DNA from 3 places in the Pseudoduganella sp. LjRoot289 genome. Region 3 is predicted to be linked to each of the others. Evidence: predicted binding sites of a transcription regulator. Region 3 holds the regulator's gene; each other region holds the start of a gene.

Region 1 (5,755 bases), 4.3 Mb from region 3:
GCGTGGCGCGCGGGCAGCGCGTCGGCCGGCTGGGCGTTCGGCAAGCGGATGCGGACGCCGGCCACGGCAGCGAGCAATTGCGCGCGCACGCTGCGCGTATGCAGCAAGTCCGGTCGCAGCCGGCGCAGCAGGCCGTACAGGCGCACGCAGCCGGTCCAGCCCAGGCCGCCGCCCGCGCTCAAGCTCATCACCTGCACCGTGGCGCCGTTGTGGCGCACTTCGCATTCGGCGGCGCCGTTCAGGGTCAGCACGACATGGCGGTAGCGGCCGGCCGGCATCTGGCGCAGCAGCTTGAACAGGCTGTCCTCGCGCCCGTCCTCGGGCAGGCGGTCGACCAGGTGCAGCACCAGCGGCGCAGGCGCGGCGGGGGCGGTCGCGGCGCTGGCAACGGCGGCGGCGGCGGCCAACACGGCGGCGGCCTTATTCGTAATAGCCATAATATTCGGTGCCGGGGAACGCCTTGATCTTGTTGTAGATGAGGTTGACGTGCTTGCACGAGTCGAGCAGGCGCAGCGCTTCGCGCACCGCGTTCTGTGTGGTGGTCTCGGCTTCCACCACCATGACCACCTGGCCCATCTGCGACGCCAGCACGCTCGCCTCCGTGGTGATCAGCAGCGGCGGCGAGTCGAAAATGACGATGCGGTCGGCGTAGCGGTTGGCGATCTCGCTGAGCAGCGTGCTCATGCTGCGGCTGGCCAGCAGCTCGGTGGCGTGCCGGTTGCTGCGCCCGGCCGGCAGGATGCTCAGCGTGGGCACATTGGTTTTCAGGATCACGTCGGCCAGCTCCAGCTCGTCGTTCAGCAGGATGTCCATCAGCCCGGCCTCGGCGCCCAGGCCCAGCACCTTGAGCACCGACGGCCGCGCCACGTCGGCGTCCACCAGCAGCACGGTGATGTCGCGTTCCATGGCGATGCTCATGGCCAGGTTGATGGCGCAATAGGTCTTGCCCTCGCCGGGCAGCGCGCTGGTGACGACGATCAGGTTGCCGTTGCGGATGGTCACGCCGTTGTCGCCGCGCAGATTGCGCAGCAAGGGCCGCTTGATGATGCGGAAGTCCTCGGCGGCCGGCGTGCGGCCGCCCTCGTGCGTCACCATGCCCAGCTGCGCCATGCGCTCCAGGTCCAGTTCGACGTGGCGCTGCACGCGCGCGGCGGGGGAGGGCGCGGCCATGTGCGCGGGCTGGGCGGGTAAATTCTCTGGCATGTTCATGGAAGTCCTCGGCGTTATTGAAGCAGGGTGCTGGCCATCACGCCGCTATAGGACAGCAGCAGGCAGGCGAGGGCGGCGCCGAAGCCGGCCTTGCCGCGCCGCCGCTTGGTCTGCTGGGCCGGCGTCCAGTTCATGGTCACCGTGCCCAGCACCGGCAGGCCGGTGATGGTGCGCAGTTCGGCCGGGCTCAGGAAAGTGGGCCGGATCTGGCTGATCAGCAGCGCCGCCGCCGTGCCCACGATGAGCGCGCCCAGCAGTGCGCCGCTGTAGAGCAGGGCGCGGTTCGGGCCGACCGGCCGCATCGGCACCGTGGGCGGGTCGATGATCTTGAAGCTCATCATTTCGGTCGTCTGGCTCAGGTCGCCCGACAGCTTGGCCACTTCGCGCCGGCTGATCAGTTTTTCGTAATTTTCCTTGTTGATCAGGTAGTCGCGGTTGAGCGCGGCCAGCTGGGATTCGGCCTCCGGCACCGCCTGGCTTTGCGCCTCCAGCCGCGCGTGGCGCGCGCCCATCTCCACCACCCGCACCTTGGCGGCGGCCACTTTGGCGTCGGCCTCGGTCAGCGCCACCTTGAGCTGCTGCAGCATGGGGCTGTAGTTCTTGCCGGGGTCGGCGTTGGCCGGCCGGCTCTTCTCTTCCTCCACCTTGCGCTGCTCCAGTTGCTGCACCAGGCGTTTGGTGGAGACGATGTCGGGGTGCAGCTCGGTGTACTGCAGGCGCAGCGTGTCCAGGTTCTTGTTGAGCGCGCTGATGCGCTCGTCGATTTCGGGATTGACGATGGCCGCCGGGCTGAGCTCACCGAGGATGGGCTCGTCGCCGGTGGTCTGCGACTTGATGGCGTTGCGCACCTGTTCGGCCTCCATCAGTTCGAGCTTGGCGGTGTTGAGCGCGTCGGCCGACATCAGCACCTGCACGCCGTAGTCTATGCCCTGGCGCGGCAGCAGCGTGTTGTGCGCCATCTTGAACTCCTTGACGGTGTTCTCGGCGGCAGCCAGCCTGTCCTCGTAGGTCTTGATCTGGTCGTCGATGAACTGCACCGCCTGTTGCGACTCGCCCTTCTTGCCCTTGAAGCTGCCCTCGACGAAGATGGTCAGCAGCGACTGCACCACGTCGCGCACCAGGCGCGGATTGCTGTTACTGTAAGTGATGGTGTAGATGTCGTAGCTGCCGGTGCTGGCGATCTTGATCTTGCTGAGCAAGTCCTCGACCTGCTGCTCGTGCTCGCGCGCCGTGTTGCTGCTCAGGTCCATGTCCACCATGCGGATCACGCGTTCGATATTCGGACGGCTCAGCAGGGTGCGGCTCATGATGGCGACCTGTTGCTCGACGTTGGGCACGCTGGTCATGCCCGACAGCAGCGGCTTGAGTATGGTCTGCGTGTCGACGAAGACGCGGGCCGAGGTCTGGAAGTTGTCCGGCAGCGAGGCGATCCTGATCCACGCTCCCATCGCCACCAGCCAGGCGATGCCTATGGCCGGCCAACGGTATTTCCAGATCCCGCGCACGCTGGTGAGTAGCTGGTTGATGAAGTCTTCCATGTCCCGGGCTCCTGAAGGTCGGCGGCGGATGCTGCTTGGTGTTCCGATTATAGGAGGGGCTAGACGCGGCTCAGACCGTATGTGGCCTCGGTTTGAGCCGCGTCAAAGTATTGCGGGGGTGGTGCGGTGAATCAGGAACCGGGCCTAGCTTTGACGGCGGCGGCTCAGCAGCGACATGCTCAGCAGGCCCGCTGCCAGGATGGCCAGCGTGCCCGGTTCGGGCAGTTCCTGCTGCAGCGCGTTGGCCAGCGAGTTGTGCTGGATGGTGAGCTGGTAGGCCACGCCGGCCACCAGCAGCGGCGTGGTGGCGGTGAAGAACTGAGAACCCGGCGCGTAGATCAGGTCGTTGGGCGCGCCGTCGGTGGCGCTGACATTGCTGTCGCCGTTCAGGTAGTCGGGCGAGAAGGTCAGCACGTTCGCGCCGGTGGCGATTTCGACGATCCTGAGCGACCAGGACAGGCGCGCGTTGGCGTTCGAGGTCGGACCCGAGCCCGGCGTCACCAGCGCGCGGGTGTAGGGATTGGCGTCGAAGGCGATGGTCATGGCGTCGGCCGAACCCAGCGTGAAGGCGAAGGTGGTCGAGGTGCCCACGTCCGAATTGCCCGAGGCGACCGCATTGACGGCGGTCGACGCGTCGGCCCGGGTCGACGCGTTGGCGCCGGCCGGCGTGGCGCCGATGATGATGGAGGCGCCCGTCAGGCGCTGGTCGGCGTGGCCGTAGGTGGTGAGCACGGGCGGGATGCCGGCGATCGGGGTGTAGGTGTCCGGCGGCACCGGCGGGCAGGTGCCCACGCATTGCTGGGCCATATTAGGCGGCACGGGATTGAGAATGCTGCGCGAATCGGCGTCGTTCGCGAACACGCCGTTCAGTTGCGCGGTGGCGTGCGCGTCGTTGGTGCCGGTCAGCCGCGAGAAATCGGTGGTGCTGAAGGCGGTGCCGGTCGAATCGAGCAGACGGAAGTTGCTGATGTTGAGGATGGACGAGGCGAAGGTGTTGGCATGGGCCGGGACGACGGCGGCCAGGGCCAGGCTGGCTGCCAGCGTCGTTTGCAGAAAACCTCTTTTGACGATGTTCATGGTGTGTTTCTCCTATTAAGTGACTCCACGATGACGGCGCGGGTGGGTGCCGTTGATGTTCATTGAGCAGTAACCGTGCCAGGCGAAATAACCCTTGATAATCAACGGTTTACATGTAGCTGCCGGGGCCTCGTGCGGACGCCGGCCGGGCGCTGGCAAGGAAAGCGACACTGCCGTCTGACGGCCCCAGCAAAAAAATTCGCGTTTTGTTGAACTTCTTCCAGATCTGCCTGTCTGATTCAGATGAGCCCAGCTCGCCGTTGCGAGGTGGCCGCGAAAACGATAAACAAAGGAGTGCGAGCGTGCACCAAGACGACGACACCATCATTTCCTTTGACGCGACGACCGGGTTGAGCGACCTGGTCATCGGCGAAGGACTGGCCGATCCCTCGTTGGATCACGAGATCGACCAGCAGATCTTCCATATCCGCATGGCCAATTCACGCGGCCGGCGCGAAGCCGCCACCCTGTTATTAAAGAAGATGTACGGTTGGCGCGGCTATGATGTCGATCCTTCCGCCCACCATGTGCTGAACCGCATCACGCTGTACGCGGAAACCGGCGGCGAAACCGTGGGCACCATGTCGTTGTGCCTGGACGACCCCGAACTCGGCCTGCCGGCCGATGAAAACTTCCGCGACAAGCTCGACCTGCTGCGCGGCCAGCAGCGCCGTCTGTGCGAGCCGTCCCGGCTGGCGATCGACAAGGGCGTGTCCAAGCGCGTGTTCGCCGCCCTGATCCACATCTCCTATATCTACGCGCACAACATCCACGGCTACACCGACTACGTGATCGAAGTCAATCCGCGCCACGTGATGTTCTACAAACGCATGCTCGGCTTCAAGGACTTCGGCGGCGAGCGCAACTGCAGCAGGGTGGGCGCGCCGGCCGTGCTGCTGCGCCTGGAGCTGGACTTCATGGGCGAGCAGATCCGCAAGTTCGGCGGCCTGATGGAGCAGCAGACCACGGAACGCTCCTTCTACCCCTATTTCTTCCCCATTTGGGACGAGCCCGGCATCACCTCGCGCCTGGTGCAGGGACGGAACTAGCCGTGGCCGGCACCGACTCGGCCGGCCTGGCCGGGCTGTCCGTGGCGCTGGCCCAGTGGCGCGCCCTGCTTGGCGCGCAGCGGGCGCTGGACGACAGCGCGACGCTGGCGGCCTATGCCAGCAGCACCTCCTCGTGGAGCACGCGGCCTGCGGCGGTGCTGCGGCCGCAGCACCGCGGCGAGGTGGAAGGGCTGGTCCGCATCGCCGCGGCGCAGCGCGTGCCGCTGTACCCGATCAGCACCGGACGCAACTGGGGCTATGGCGACGCGTGCGCGCCTTACGACGGGCAGGTGATCGTCGACCTCAGCGGTATGAACCGCATCCGCGAAGTGGATCCCAAGCTGGCCTATGTGGTGATCGAGCCCGGCGTGACGCAGCAGCAGCTGTCGCAGTACCTGCTGTCGGAGGACTTGCCATTGTGGATGGACAGCACCGGCGCCGGCCCGGACACCAGCCTGATGGGCAACATCCTGGAGCGCGGCTTCGGCCACAGCCCCTACGGCAACCGCTTCCAGAACGTGTGCGGCATGGAGATCGTGCTGGCCGACGGCGCGGTGCTGAACACCGGCTTCGGCCACTTCGCGCATGCGCGCAACGCGCGGGTGTTTCCCTACGGCGTGGGCCCCTGGCTCGATGGCCTGTTCACGCAGTCCAATTTCGGCATCGTCACCAGCGTCGGACTGTGGCTGATGCCGAAGAGCGAAGCGATCAACCATTTCCTGTGCATGGTCGAGCGGCACGAGGATATCGCCGCCGTGGTCGACGCCTTGCGGCCGCTGCGGCTGGACGGCACGTTGCGCAGCATCCTGCATATCGGCAACGACTTGCGCGTGATCTCGGGCGGCACCACGTATCCGCATGCGCGGGCGGGCGGGGCGGCGC
Region 2 (5,755 bases), 320 kb from region 3:
CTGGCCGGCATGCTGGCCGACTTGCGCAAGCTCTCCCTGGTGGAAACGACGGCATGCTGACGGTTTCCTCGCTGGCGCCGGCCGAACTGGCGCGGCGCCTGGCGCACGACGGCATCGTGCTGCAGACCGGCGCTTACACCACCCATCTGCAAAGCGGCGTGCCCGGCGTGGCCCAGGGCCTGGCCCTGCTATACGGCGACTATCCGCTGTCCGACGCCACCGCCTTCTCCGACTTCCACCTGCAAGTGCGGCAGCCGGCCGGGCTGCGCCGCTGGTGGCGGCCGCAGGTGACGCTGCTGCACAACGGCGTGTCGATGTTCCAGCCGCTGCCGCTGGCGCAAGCCTTCCCCATGTTCGAATGGGGCTTGAACTGGTGCATATCGGCGCGCGCGCACGACTGCCTGATCATCCATGCGGCAGTGCTCGAGCGCAATGGCCGCGCGCTGATCATGCCGGCCCCGCCCGGCTCCGGCAAAAGCACGCTGTGCGCGGCGCTGGCGCATCGCGGCTGGCGCCTGCTGTCGGACGAGCTGGCGCTGATCCAGCTGGCCGACGGCCGCCTGCAGCCGCTGCCGCGTCCCATCAGCCTGAAGAACGCCTCCATTCCCATCATGCAGGCCTACCTGGACCAACCGGTGTTCAGCCCGTCCGTGGCCGACACCGTGAAAGGCACGGTAGCGCACCTGAAGGCGCCGGCCGCCAGCGTGGCGCGCAGCGCCGAGACGGCGCCGCCCGGCTGGATCGTCTTCCCGCGCTACCAGGCCGGCGCGCAGACCGAGCTGGCGGCGCTGGACAAGGCACGCACCCATCTGCGCATGGCCGAGAATTCCTTCAACTACAGCCTGCTGGCCGCGCGCGGCTTCGAGGCCATGGCCGACGCGGTCGGCGCGGCGCACTGCCACAGCTTCGTGTACAGCCGGCTGGACGAAGCGGTCGAGCTGTTCGCGCGCCTGGCGGAGCAGCCATGAGCGCCATCGCGACGAACGCCGCCGGCAGCGGCGGCGCGGCCCCCGGCGGCACGGCGCCGCTGGCCGTGCTGGCCTTTCGCCAGCCCGAACTGCTGACCCGGCTCGGCGAAGCAGAGTGGAATCTGCTGCTGCGCCAGTGCGCGGCCGCCAATCTGCAGCCGCGCCTGTACTACGTGCTGCAAGAGCGCGGCGAGCTGGACGCCATCCCGGCGCGCGCCCGGCGCCACCTGGAATGGTCGCGCACGGTGGCCGAGCGGCACAGCCAGGCGGTGCGCTGGGAAGTGGAACTGATACGCCAGGCGCTGGCCGGGCTGGACACGCCGCTGATCCTGCTCAAGGGCGCGGCCTACGCGCTGGCCGGCCTGCCGCCGGCGCGCGGCCGTTTGTTCTCCGACATCGACATCCTGGTGCCGAAGGAAAAGCTGGACGACGCCGAGTCGGCCCTGATGCTGCACGGCTGGGCCAGCACCCACCTGGACGCGTACGACCAGCGCTACTACCGCCGGTGGATGCACGAGCTGCCGCCTATGGAGCACGTCAAACGCCGCACTGCGATCGATGTGCACCACGCCATCCTGCCGACCACCGCGCCGGTGCACCCCGACCCGGTGCAGCTGCGCGCGGCCGCGCAAGCGGTGCCCGGCCAGCCCGGCCTGCAGGTGCTGGCGCCGCCCGACCTGGTGCTGCACAGCGCCACCCATCTGTTCTTCGATGGCGAGCTCGAGCATGGCTTGCGCGACCTGGTCGACCTGGACGGCCTGCTGCGCCACTTCGGCGGGGCGCCCGGTTTCTGGCCGGCACTGGCGGCGCGCGCGGCGCAATTGCAGCTGCAACGCCCGCTGTTCTATGCCCTGCGCTACACGGCGCTGCTGCTGCACACGCCGCTGCCGCCCGAGGCGGACGCCGCGCGCCAGGCGGGCCGCCCCGGCGCCCTCCTGCTGCGCCTGATGGACAGCCTGTATCTGCGCGCCCTGCTGCCGGCGCACGCCAGCTGCGGCGACGCCCTCACGCCCTCGGCGCGCTTTCTGCTCTACATCCGCGCCAACTGGCTGCGCATGCCGCCCTTGCTGCTGGCGCGCCATTTATTGCACAAAGCTTTGTTCCCGCCCAAGGAAAGCGCAGAAGCCGAAGAAAAAACACCCTGACTGAACTACAATGAAGTTTCAAGTTGGCAATCACCGGAGCCGCACATGGCCCGATTCCTCACCATAAAGACGGCCAGGCTGGCGCCGTCGGCAGGCAGCGCTGCGGCGCTCGCGCTGGTACTGGCGTTGCAGTCCGCTTACGCCGGAACGGCTGAGGAGACGGCAGCTGGGGCCGTGGCAGGTACCGCAACGGGATCGGTGGCGGCCGCGCCGTCCGGCGCACTTGCCGCCGAGTTGCGCGCGGCCGCCGTGCGGCTGGAACACGGCGAAGGCTTGCCGCGCGACCTGCCGCAGGCGCTGGGCCTGTACTGCAGGGCCGCCCGCCTGGGCGACACCCAGGCACAGTATGCGCTGGGCTGGATGCTGGCCAATGGACGCGGCACCCCGCGCGACGACGGCGCCGCCGCCCAGCTGTTCGCGCTGGCCGCCGCGCAAGGCCACCCGCAGGCGCAGGCCATGCTGCAGGCCACCAACACCGCGCCGAACACCCCGCTGCCAGCCTGCATGCTGCCGGACACCCCGTTCGCGCTGCTGCCGCCCGAGCCGCGCGTACTCTACCCGCAGCCCGGCAGCAAGCAGATCGGCGCCATGGTCGAGCAACTGGCACCGCAGTTCGAAATCGACCCGCGCCTGGCCATGGCCATCATCTCGGTCGAGTCCGGTTTCAACACGCGCGCGCTGTCGCCCAAGAACGCGCAGGGACTGATGCAGCTGATCCCGGAGACGGCCGAGCGCTTCCGCGTCAAGGATGCATTCGATGCGGAACAAAACATCCGCGGCGGCCTGGCCTACCTGCGCTGGCTGCTGGCCTATTTCCGCGGCGACGTGCAACTGGTGGCGGCCGCCTACAACGCGGGCGAGAAGGCGGTCGACCAGCACAAGGGCGTGCCGCCATATGCCGAGACGCAGGAATACGTCAAGCGCGTAGCGCGCCTGTACAAGCATGCCATCCACCCCTACCAGCGCGGCCTGACCTCGGGCAGCGCGCTGAACCAGCCCTGACCCTGCTACGAAAAGCAGACGCAAAAAAACCGCCTGGTTCGCACCAGGCGGCTGATCGCAATACTCGAAGTATTAAGATTGACGGCGGCGGCGCATGCTGGCCAGACCGGCCAGGCCCAGACCGAACAGAGCCATGGTACCAGGCTCAGGGATTTTGTTGGCGCGGATAGGGTCGTTGATGTAGCCGGCGAAGCAGGTCGCCTCGGATCCGGTTACTTCCGCGTCGGTGCAATTGCCGGTGCCATGCGAGTCGCCGTTGCTGCGCAGGGTAAAGATGCCGTCCAAGTCATGGCCGCTGACCAAGCCGGTGTCCCAAGCGGTTTTGCCGGTACCGCCCACCACGTCGCCCACGAAGTCGCCGTTGCCGGAAATATCGGTGGTCAGCGACAAGGCGCTAACGTGCTGATGCAGGGTCGAAGTCGCCTCGTTTTCCGGTGTCGAAGCAACGTCGGCCGCGCCGGGGCCGGTGACGAATTCGATCGCCAGGTATTTCTCCAGGCCCGCGAACAGGTTGTAGCTATTCCAGCTGGTGCGACCGTGCGGATCAGCGTTGAAGGACTGGTCCATGGAGGCAATCTGGGTTGTCGTGCGGTATACGTCCAGGTGGATCTTGCCGTCGCCAGCGCCGTAGGTCGAGCCGATGTTGTACAGGTCGAAGCTGGTCGCGCTGGTTTGCACCGAACTCAAGTCGGCAATACCGTACAGCATGTAGTACAGGTAGTAGCCATCGCTGGCGCCAGCGTTCCAGATGCCTGTGGTGGTCGAGCTGATCGATGTGATCGCGCCGACGCCCCAGGTGGTTTCGTTGGCGACATTGACCGTGCCGTCGGAAATAAGCTGGGTCTCCGTGGTCTGGCCGGCGAGCTTAACGTTCAGCTTGCCGGTCAGGGAATCCAGCGCAGTCGCGGATGCGCCGAACGCTGCCAGACCCAGGGAGGTTGCTACCAGCAATTTTTTGAGTTTCATGTTTGATCTCCAGTTGTTGAGGGCGCTGTCAGTCTTAGCGTCATACCCCATAAAAGCAATCGCTGTGCCAGGCCTCGTGAAAACAGCGCCTCGCAGTAATGCGTACTAGAGAACGCTAGTGGACGCTATGTTTTGTCATCCAAAAAGATTTGTAAGAAAGAACACAGATGTAAAGAATTCCGACAGCCGACGCGAGGTTTATTGCTCACAGGATCGTATCGACAGCAAGACCCCTGCGGCGCGACGCCGTCGCTTGATTTAATTCCATGAAGAAATGCATTTCAGCAATTTTCAATTGAAATCGCCGCCGTCGCAGACGTGCCGTTGTAAAGAAACCCGACAAGCCCGCATGCTGTGCAGAAGGCCCGCCTTGCGCTACTATGATATTGCCAATCTGTAATTAACCGGCGGCCGCGCACGACCGCCCTTTCACACCGACTTCCACACTACGGGGTTCAATGCCATGGCTACCGAATTCGACTACGACCGCTTCGTCACCCGCAATGACGGCTATGTAAACAAGGCCACCCAGGCCAAGATCCGGGAGACGCGGCTGCTGATCGCTGGCGCCGGGCTGGGCAGCGCGCTGCCGGTGGCGGCCACCCGGATGGGCTTCCAGCATTTCGTGCTGATCGACGGCGACACGGTCGACATGCACAACCTGAACCGCCAGTTCTTCGATTTCGAGGACATCGGCCGCTCCAAGGTCGAGGCGCTGAAAAAGCAGATCCTGCGCATCAACCCGACCGCCCAGGTGGAGACCATCCAGGCCAACCTGGACAAGAGCAATGTGGCCGAACTGGTGAGCAAGGTCGACATCGTGTTCGACACCATCGACTTCCTCGACCTGGAAGCCATCCTGCACTTGCACGGCACGGCCAAGGCGATGGGCAAGCACATCTTCACGGCGCTGTCGATCGGCTTCGGCGCCGGCGTGCTGCACTTCCCGCCCGACGCACCGGAATCGCTGGCCGACATCATCGCCAAGGACGTGGCGGCCGCCACCGCCGAAGGCGACGTCAGCTATTCGAACGTGTTCGGGAAAATCATGGGGCGCATCGGCGTGCACCTGGATGCCCAGGTGGTGGAACAGGTGGGCAAGGCGCTGACCATCATGGAGGACGGCCGTCCTTGCCCCGCCTCACAGATCTCGGTGGGCAGCTTCACGGTGGGGTCGATGGGCCTGGCCATGATGCACGACATGCTGGCCGGACTGGACGTGCCGAGCGCACCCTATATCGTGGTGCACAGCTTCCGCAACCACACCACGAAGAAAATCAAGATCAGCGCCGACTGAAGACGGGCACGGCCGTCTCAGGACTTCTTACGCATGGCGCGCGCATGGTGGCGCGCCGGGTTGCGCTGCCAGGAATGGGGCGGCAGCAGGGCGTACGGCCGCTCCATCATCCAGGCCGCCAGCGCCGGATTGTCGGCCGTCAGCTTGGTTTCCAGCAGGTGCAGATCGAGCATATACGGCACCACTGCGCCGTAATAATCGGCCGCCGGTCCGATAGCCTGGAAAGCGAAGCCCAGCCGCTCGAGCGAGACCGCCAGCGCACGCTCCATCGCCGCGTACCAGTAGCGGATGCCACTGTAGCGGCTGTGGCGGTACATCTCGCGGTACATGCCGAACAGCAGCATCGGCGAAGCGCCGCGGCGCTCGCCGTGGCGGCG
Region 3 (5,755 bases):
CACCACCGTCACGCTGGCGCTGGGCGACGCGCTGGCCGTGGCGCTGCTGGACCTGCGCGGCTTCAAGGAAGAGGATTTCGCCCGTTCCCACCCCGGCGGCGCGCTGGGCCGCCGCCTGCTGACCCATGTGCGCGACGTGATGCGCAGCGGCGACGCCGTGCCCTCGGTGCCGCTCGACACCCGCTTGCCGGACGCGCTGCTGGAGATCACGCAAAAAGGCATGGGCATGACCGCCATCGTCGACGCCGACAACCGCCCGGTCGGCGTGTTTACCGACGGCGACTTGCGCCGCATGATAGAAAAAGTGCAGGATTTCAGCAAGGTCATCATCAGCGACGTGATGCACGTCAACCCGCGCAGCATTTCACCGGATAAGCTGGCGGTGGACGCGGTGGCCGTCATGGAGCAGTTCCGCATCAACCAGATGCTGGTGGTGGACGCCGACGGCAAGCTGGTCGGCGCCCTGCACATCCACGACTTGACGCGTGCCAAGGTGATCTGATGAACAAGGCCTACAATCTGGAAAACGTGGCGCGCGCGGCCAAGGTCAAGCTGATCATCTTCGACGTCGACGGGGTGCTGACCGACGGCAGCCTGCATTACGGCGCCGAGGGCGAAATGATGAAGACCTTCAACGTGCAGGACGGCCTGGGCATCAAGCTGCTGCAGGAAGCGGGCATCCTGACCGCCATCATCAGCGCGCGCCGTTCGCCGCAGGTGACGGCCCGCGCCAAGGACCTCGGCATCGAGTTCGTGCACCAGGGCGGCCACGACAAGCTGACCCCGTTCAACGCGCTGCTGGCCAAGACCGGCCTGTCCGCCGAGGAAGTGTGCTTCATCGGCGACGACGTGGTGGACCTGGTGATACTCAAGCGCGTCGGCTTCGCGGTGGGGGTGCCGAACGGCCGCGCCGACGTGCTCAGCCGCGTGCACCACGTGACCGAAGCCCACGGCGGCCGCGGCGCGGTGCGCGAAGTGAGCGAGTTCGTCTTGCGCGCCACCGGCAACTACGACAAGGTCATGGCCCAGTTCCTGGTCTGAAAGAATCGAGAATATGCGAAGGTTGAATGATGCGTAAACGAACCGCGCAGCGCTGGCGGCTGTCGATCACCATGGTGGCCGGGGTGTTCGCCGCCTGCGGCAGTTTCTGGCTGGTACAGCTGATGAGCCGCAGCGACGAGGAACTCATGGCCGACAAGCGCCTGAACGAGCCCGATTACATCATCGAGCAGTTCAGCGTGGTGCGCATGACCAAGGAAGGCAAGCCGAGCTACATCGTGGCCGGCGACAAGCTGGTCCACCGTCCGATCGACGACGCGTCGGAGATCGACAAGCCGGTGGTGCGCAACCTGAGTTCCGGGCATCCGCCGCTGGACATGACGGCCAGGCGGGCCCGCGTGGACGAGGGCAATTCGCGCGTGAAACTGGAGGGCAATGTGGTGATCGACCGCGCAGCGCAGGGCACGGGCGCGGCCATGCACATGACCACCGAGGCCCTCACCGTTTATCCGGACGAGGACCGCATGGAGACCGATGCGCCGGTGCAGATCATGCAGGGCGGCACCACCGCGACCGGCACCGGCATGAAGGCGAACAACGCCACGCGCCAGGTGCAGCTGCGCGGACGCGGCACCATCGTCACGCCGCCGCCGGCGCCTAAATAATCGAATACACTGAATGGAAAAAACATGAAAAAAATGCTCTTGTCGGCCTTGCTGCTGTGCACGGCCGGGCTGGTCCAGGCCGAGAAGGCCGACTCCACCAAGCCGACCCAGATCAGCTACGACAACGCCGACGTCGACGACGTCAAGCAGATCAGCACGCTGACCGGCAACGTCGTGCTCACGCGCGGCACCTTGCTGATGAAGTCGGCCAAGGCGGTGGTGACCAAGGATCCGGAAGGCTACCAGTACGTGACCTTGACCAGCGTGGGCGGCAAGCCCGCCACCTTCCGCCAGAAGCGCGACGGCGAGGGCGAGCAGTGGGTCGAAGGCGAAGCCGAACGCATCGAGTACGACGGCAAGGCCGAACTGGTCAAGCTGTTCTCGCGCGCCAAGGTGCGCCGCCTGGAAGGCAACAAGCCGAGCGACGAGGTCGAGGGCGAGTTCATTTCCTACGACAGCCGGCGCGAATTCTTCAGCGTGCGCAACAGCGCCGACGGCGGCAGCAAGCCGGGCGCCGGCCGCGGCACCATGGTGATCCAGCCGTCGAACAAGCCTGCCAAGCCGTCCGCGCCGGCAACTGCGCCCGCACCGGCGCCGGTGCAGCCTGCGGCGGGGAAATGACGATGGCGGAACACACTCCAAGCTGCAACAGCACCCTGGTCGTGCGCGGCCTGCAGAAGACCTACGGCAAGCGCCAGGTGGTGCACGACGTCTCGCTGCAGGTCGAGTGCGGCGAGGTGGTCGGCCTGCTCGGCCCCAACGGCGCCGGCAAGACCACCTCCTTCTACATGATCGTCGGCCTGGTGCCGTCCGACGCGGGCAGCATCGACATCGCCGGCGTGGACGTGTCGAGCATGCCGATCCACCAGCGCGCCACGCTGGGCCTGTCCTACCTGCCGCAGGAAGCGTCCGTGTTCCGCAAGCTGACGGTGGAGGAGAACATCCGCGCCGTGCTGGAGATCCAGAAGGTGGACGGCAAGCGGCTGAGCAAGGCGCAGATCGACGAGCGCCTGGACCGCCTGCTGGCCGACCTGCAGATCGAGAAGCTGCGCGAGAACGCGGCGCTGTCGCTGTCCGGCGGCGAGCGCCGCCGCGTCGAGATCGCGCGCGCGCTGGCCACCAATCCGCGCTTCGTGCTGCTCGACGAACCCTTCGCCGGCGTCGACCCGATCGCCGTGATCGAGATCCAGCGCATCGTGCGCTTCCTCAAGGAGCGCGGCATCGGCGTGCTGATCACCGACCACAACGTGCGCGAAACGCTGGGCATCTGCGACCGCGCCTATATCATCAACCAGGGTAGCGTGCTCGCGTCCGGCCGGCCGGACGACATCATCGCCGACGAATCGGTGCGGCGCGTCTACCTCGGCGAACACTTCCGCATGTAAGCACCCATGAAACAGTCTCTGCAACTCCGCACCTCGCAGCATCTGGCGCTCACGCCGCAGCTGCAGCAATCGATCCGCTTGCTGCAGTTGTCCACGCTGGAGCTGCACCAGGAACTGGAGCAGCTGCTGGGCGACAATCCCCTGCTGGAACGGCTGGACGATCCGCTCGACCGCTCGCTGCGCCTGCTTGGCGACGGCGCCATCAACCAGACCCAGTCCAGCGGCGCCGAAGCGTCGCCGGCCGACGTCGGCGCGCCGGCGCAGGACAGCGCGCCCGCGCAGGAAGCCGAAGCGTTCGAGAGCGGCGACGGCGACAGCGCCAGCAACGCCGAGGCCGACAGCGACTGGAGCGACGCCGGCCGCAGCAAGGCGCCCGACGACGAGGACTCGCGCCCGCAGCTCGAGGCCAGCCACTGCACCTTGCGCGAGCACCTGATGGAACAGATGCGCGTGACGGTGCAGCAGCCGCGCGACCGCGTGCTGATGGAGCTGATCATCGACGCGCTGGACGAGAACGGCTACCTGGAAGAGAGCCTGGAGGACATCCACGCCCGCCTGCCGGAAGAGGCCGATGTCGAGCTCGACGAGCTGCAGACGGCGCTGACCCTGCTGCAATCGTTCGACCCGATCGGCGTCGGCGCGCGCAGCGCGTCCGAGTGCCTGTCGCTGCAGATCCGGCGCATGCCGGGCGTGCCCCTGGTGACGCGCCGCATGGCCGTCACCATCGTCGAAAAGCACCTGGCCTGGTTCGCGCAGCGCGAATTCAACAAGCTCAAAAAAGCCCTCGACTGCGACGACGAGGACTTGCGCGAAGCGCAAACGGTGATACGGCTGTGCAATCCGCACCCGGGCGCGGAGTTCGCCTCCGACGTGTCCGACTACGTGGTGCCGGACGTGATCGTGAAGAAGGCGCGCAATGGCTGGCAGGTCTCCTTGAACAACGACGTGATGCCGCGCCTGCGCGTAAACGCGCTGTATGCCAACATGCTCAAGCAGGGCAAGGGCGAGTCCGCCATGGGCGCGCAGCTGCAGGAAGCGAAGTGGCTGATCAAGAATATGCGCCAGCGTTTCGACACCATCCTGCGCGTCGCGCAGGCGATAGTAGAAAGACAAAAGAACTTTTTCAGCCATGGCGCGGTTGCCATGAGACCCCTTGTGTTGCGTGAAATTGCTGATACACTGGGACTACACGAGAGCACTATTTCTCGGGTAACAACTCAGAAATACATGCTGACTCCGCATGGCATGTTTGAGTTGAAATATTTCTTTGGCAGCCACGTCGCCACCGAAGCAGGAGGAGAAGCATCCTCGACGGCGATACGGGCGCTGATAGTGCAATTGACAGGAGCTGAAGACCCGAAAAATCCATTATCCGACAGTAAGATTGCGGACATGCTGGGGGAACAAGGCATGGTAATTGCGCGACGGACTGTTGCCAAGTATCGCGAAGCTCTGAAAATCCCACCGGTTAGTCTGCGTAAAGCTTTGTAGTTTTACTTGGGTTCCCCTACGCGCCAACAAGACGACAGCGTATGAGCCCTCTTCTTTAGGAGTGTGTATGAATCTCACCATCAGTGGACATCATCTCGAAGTGACGCCAGCCATCCGTGAATACGTGCAGAGCAAGCTGGAGAGGATCAAACGCCATTTCGATCAAGTTATTGATATTGCTGTCATCCTGACCGTAGATAACCTCACCGAGAAAGACAAAAGGCAAAAGGCCGAAATCAATCTGCGCATGTCCGGCAAGACCGTGTACGTGGAAAGCCTGTCGCAAGACCTGTATGCTGCCATCGATACGCTGATCGACAAACTGGACCGCCAAGTCATGAAATACAAATCGAAAGTGCAGGAGCACGGCCACGACGCCATCAAACACCTCCCCGACACTTACGAACCCGCCGCCACCCTGTAGGGTCCCCGGCACTCCAACAAAGGGCGCATCTGGCGCCCTTTTTTGCGGCCATCGATCTAGAATACGGTATTGTTGATTTAGCTGATTTAAACCCATGAGCGGACACGTCCTCACGCAAGTTTCCAACGGCACCGGCTTCATCACGCTCGACCGCCCGAAGGCCCTGAACTCCCTGTCGCTGGACATGGTGCGCGCCCTGACCTCCGCCTTGCTGGCCTGGCGCGACGACAGCGCCGTGGCCGCCGTGGTGATACGCAGCAGCAGCGAGAAGGCCTTGTGCGCGGGCGGCGACATCCGCTTCTTCCACGACGTGGGCCGCGCCACGCCGCAGGGCGGCAGCGCGCTGCTGGAGGATTTCTTCACCGAGGAATACGCGCTCAACCACCTGATCCACTATTACCCTAAACCGTATATCGCGTTAATGGACGGCGTGGTGATGGGCGGCGGCATGGGCATCGCGCAGGGCGGACCGGACTGCGGCGTGCGCGTCGTCAGCGGGCGGACGAAGATGGCGATGCCCGAGGTGAACATCGGCCTGTTCCCCGACGTCGGCGGCAGCCATTTCCTGTCGCACGCGCCGGGCCGCCTGGGCCGCTACCTGGGCCTGACCGGGCTGACCGTGGGCGCGCCGGACGCGCTGTACGTGGGACTGGCCGATCATTACGTGCCGGAAGCCGAATGGCAGGCGCTGGGCGACTTGCTGGAAGTCGTGCCGGGCGCGGAATTGCGCGAGGCCGTGCAGGCCTACGCTGCGGGCTTTGACGCCGGCGCCGGCGTGCTGGAAGGCGAGC

The links. Region 3 encodes sigma-54, which starts transcription at its own class of promoters, with help from an activator protein. Its sites were predicted from a motif close to TGGCANGNAANCTGCTTT; they were not measured.
Region 1: a site for sigma-54 is predicted at 3,888-3,905, ahead of ACSQ8Y_RS08365 (EDSAP-1 family PEP-CTERM protein). Genes of this name have one in related genera too.
Region 2: a site for sigma-54 is predicted at 4,134-4,151, ahead of ACSQ8Y_RS25530 (PEP-CTERM sorting domain-containing protein). Genes of this name have one in related genera too.

The regions. Positions count from the first base shown of each region.
Region 1 covers NZ_CAXUPN020000001.1:1,944,834-1,950,588, forward strand. Annotated here, with positions in the region: gene ACSQ8Y_RS08350 (glycosyltransferase) at 1-437, opposite strand, end outside; gene ACSQ8Y_RS08355 (XrtA-associated tyrosine autokinase) at 421-1,203, opposite strand; gene ACSQ8Y_RS08360 (XrtA system polysaccharide chain length determinant) at 1,224-2,747, opposite strand; gene ACSQ8Y_RS08365 (EDSAP-1 family PEP-CTERM protein) at 2,892-3,824, opposite strand; gene ACSQ8Y_RS08370 (N-acyl amino acid synthase FeeM domain-containing protein) at 4,127-4,873, shown strand; gene ACSQ8Y_RS08375 (FAD-binding oxidoreductase) at 4,876-5,755, shown strand, end outside.
Region 2 covers NZ_CAXUPN020000001.1:5,942,505-5,948,259, reverse strand. Annotated here, with positions in the region: gene ACSQ8Y_RS25550 (HPr-rel-A system PqqD family peptide chaperone) at 1-60, shown strand, start outside; gene ACSQ8Y_RS25545 (HprK-related kinase A) at 54-968, shown strand; gene ACSQ8Y_RS25540 (nucleotidyltransferase domain-containing protein) at 965-2,113, shown strand; gene ACSQ8Y_RS25535 (lytic transglycosylase domain-containing protein) at 2,159-3,115, shown strand; gene ACSQ8Y_RS25530 (PEP-CTERM sorting domain-containing protein) at 3,188-4,081, opposite strand; gene ACSQ8Y_RS25525 (ThiF family adenylyltransferase) at 4,545-5,378, shown strand; gene ACSQ8Y_RS25520 (PEP-CTERM/exosortase system-associated acyltransferase) at 5,396-5,755, opposite strand, start outside.
Region 3 covers NZ_CAXUPN020000001.1:6,261,981-6,267,735, forward strand. Annotated here, with positions in the region: gene ACSQ8Y_RS26965 (KpsF/GutQ family sugar-phosphate isomerase) at 1-502, shown strand, start outside; gene ACSQ8Y_RS26970 (KdsC family phosphatase) at 502-1,041, shown strand; gene lptC (LPS export ABC transporter periplasmic protein LptC) at 1,068-1,664, shown strand; gene lptA (lipopolysaccharide transport periplasmic protein LptA) at 1,689-2,285, shown strand; gene lptB (LPS export ABC transporter ATP-binding protein) at 2,288-3,049, shown strand; gene ACSQ8Y_RS26990 (RNA polymerase factor sigma-54) at 3,056-4,540, shown strand; gene hpf (ribosome hibernation-promoting factor, HPF/YfiA family) at 4,608-4,964, shown strand; gene ACSQ8Y_RS27000 (enoyl-CoA hydratase/isomerase family protein) at 5,059-5,755, shown strand, end outside.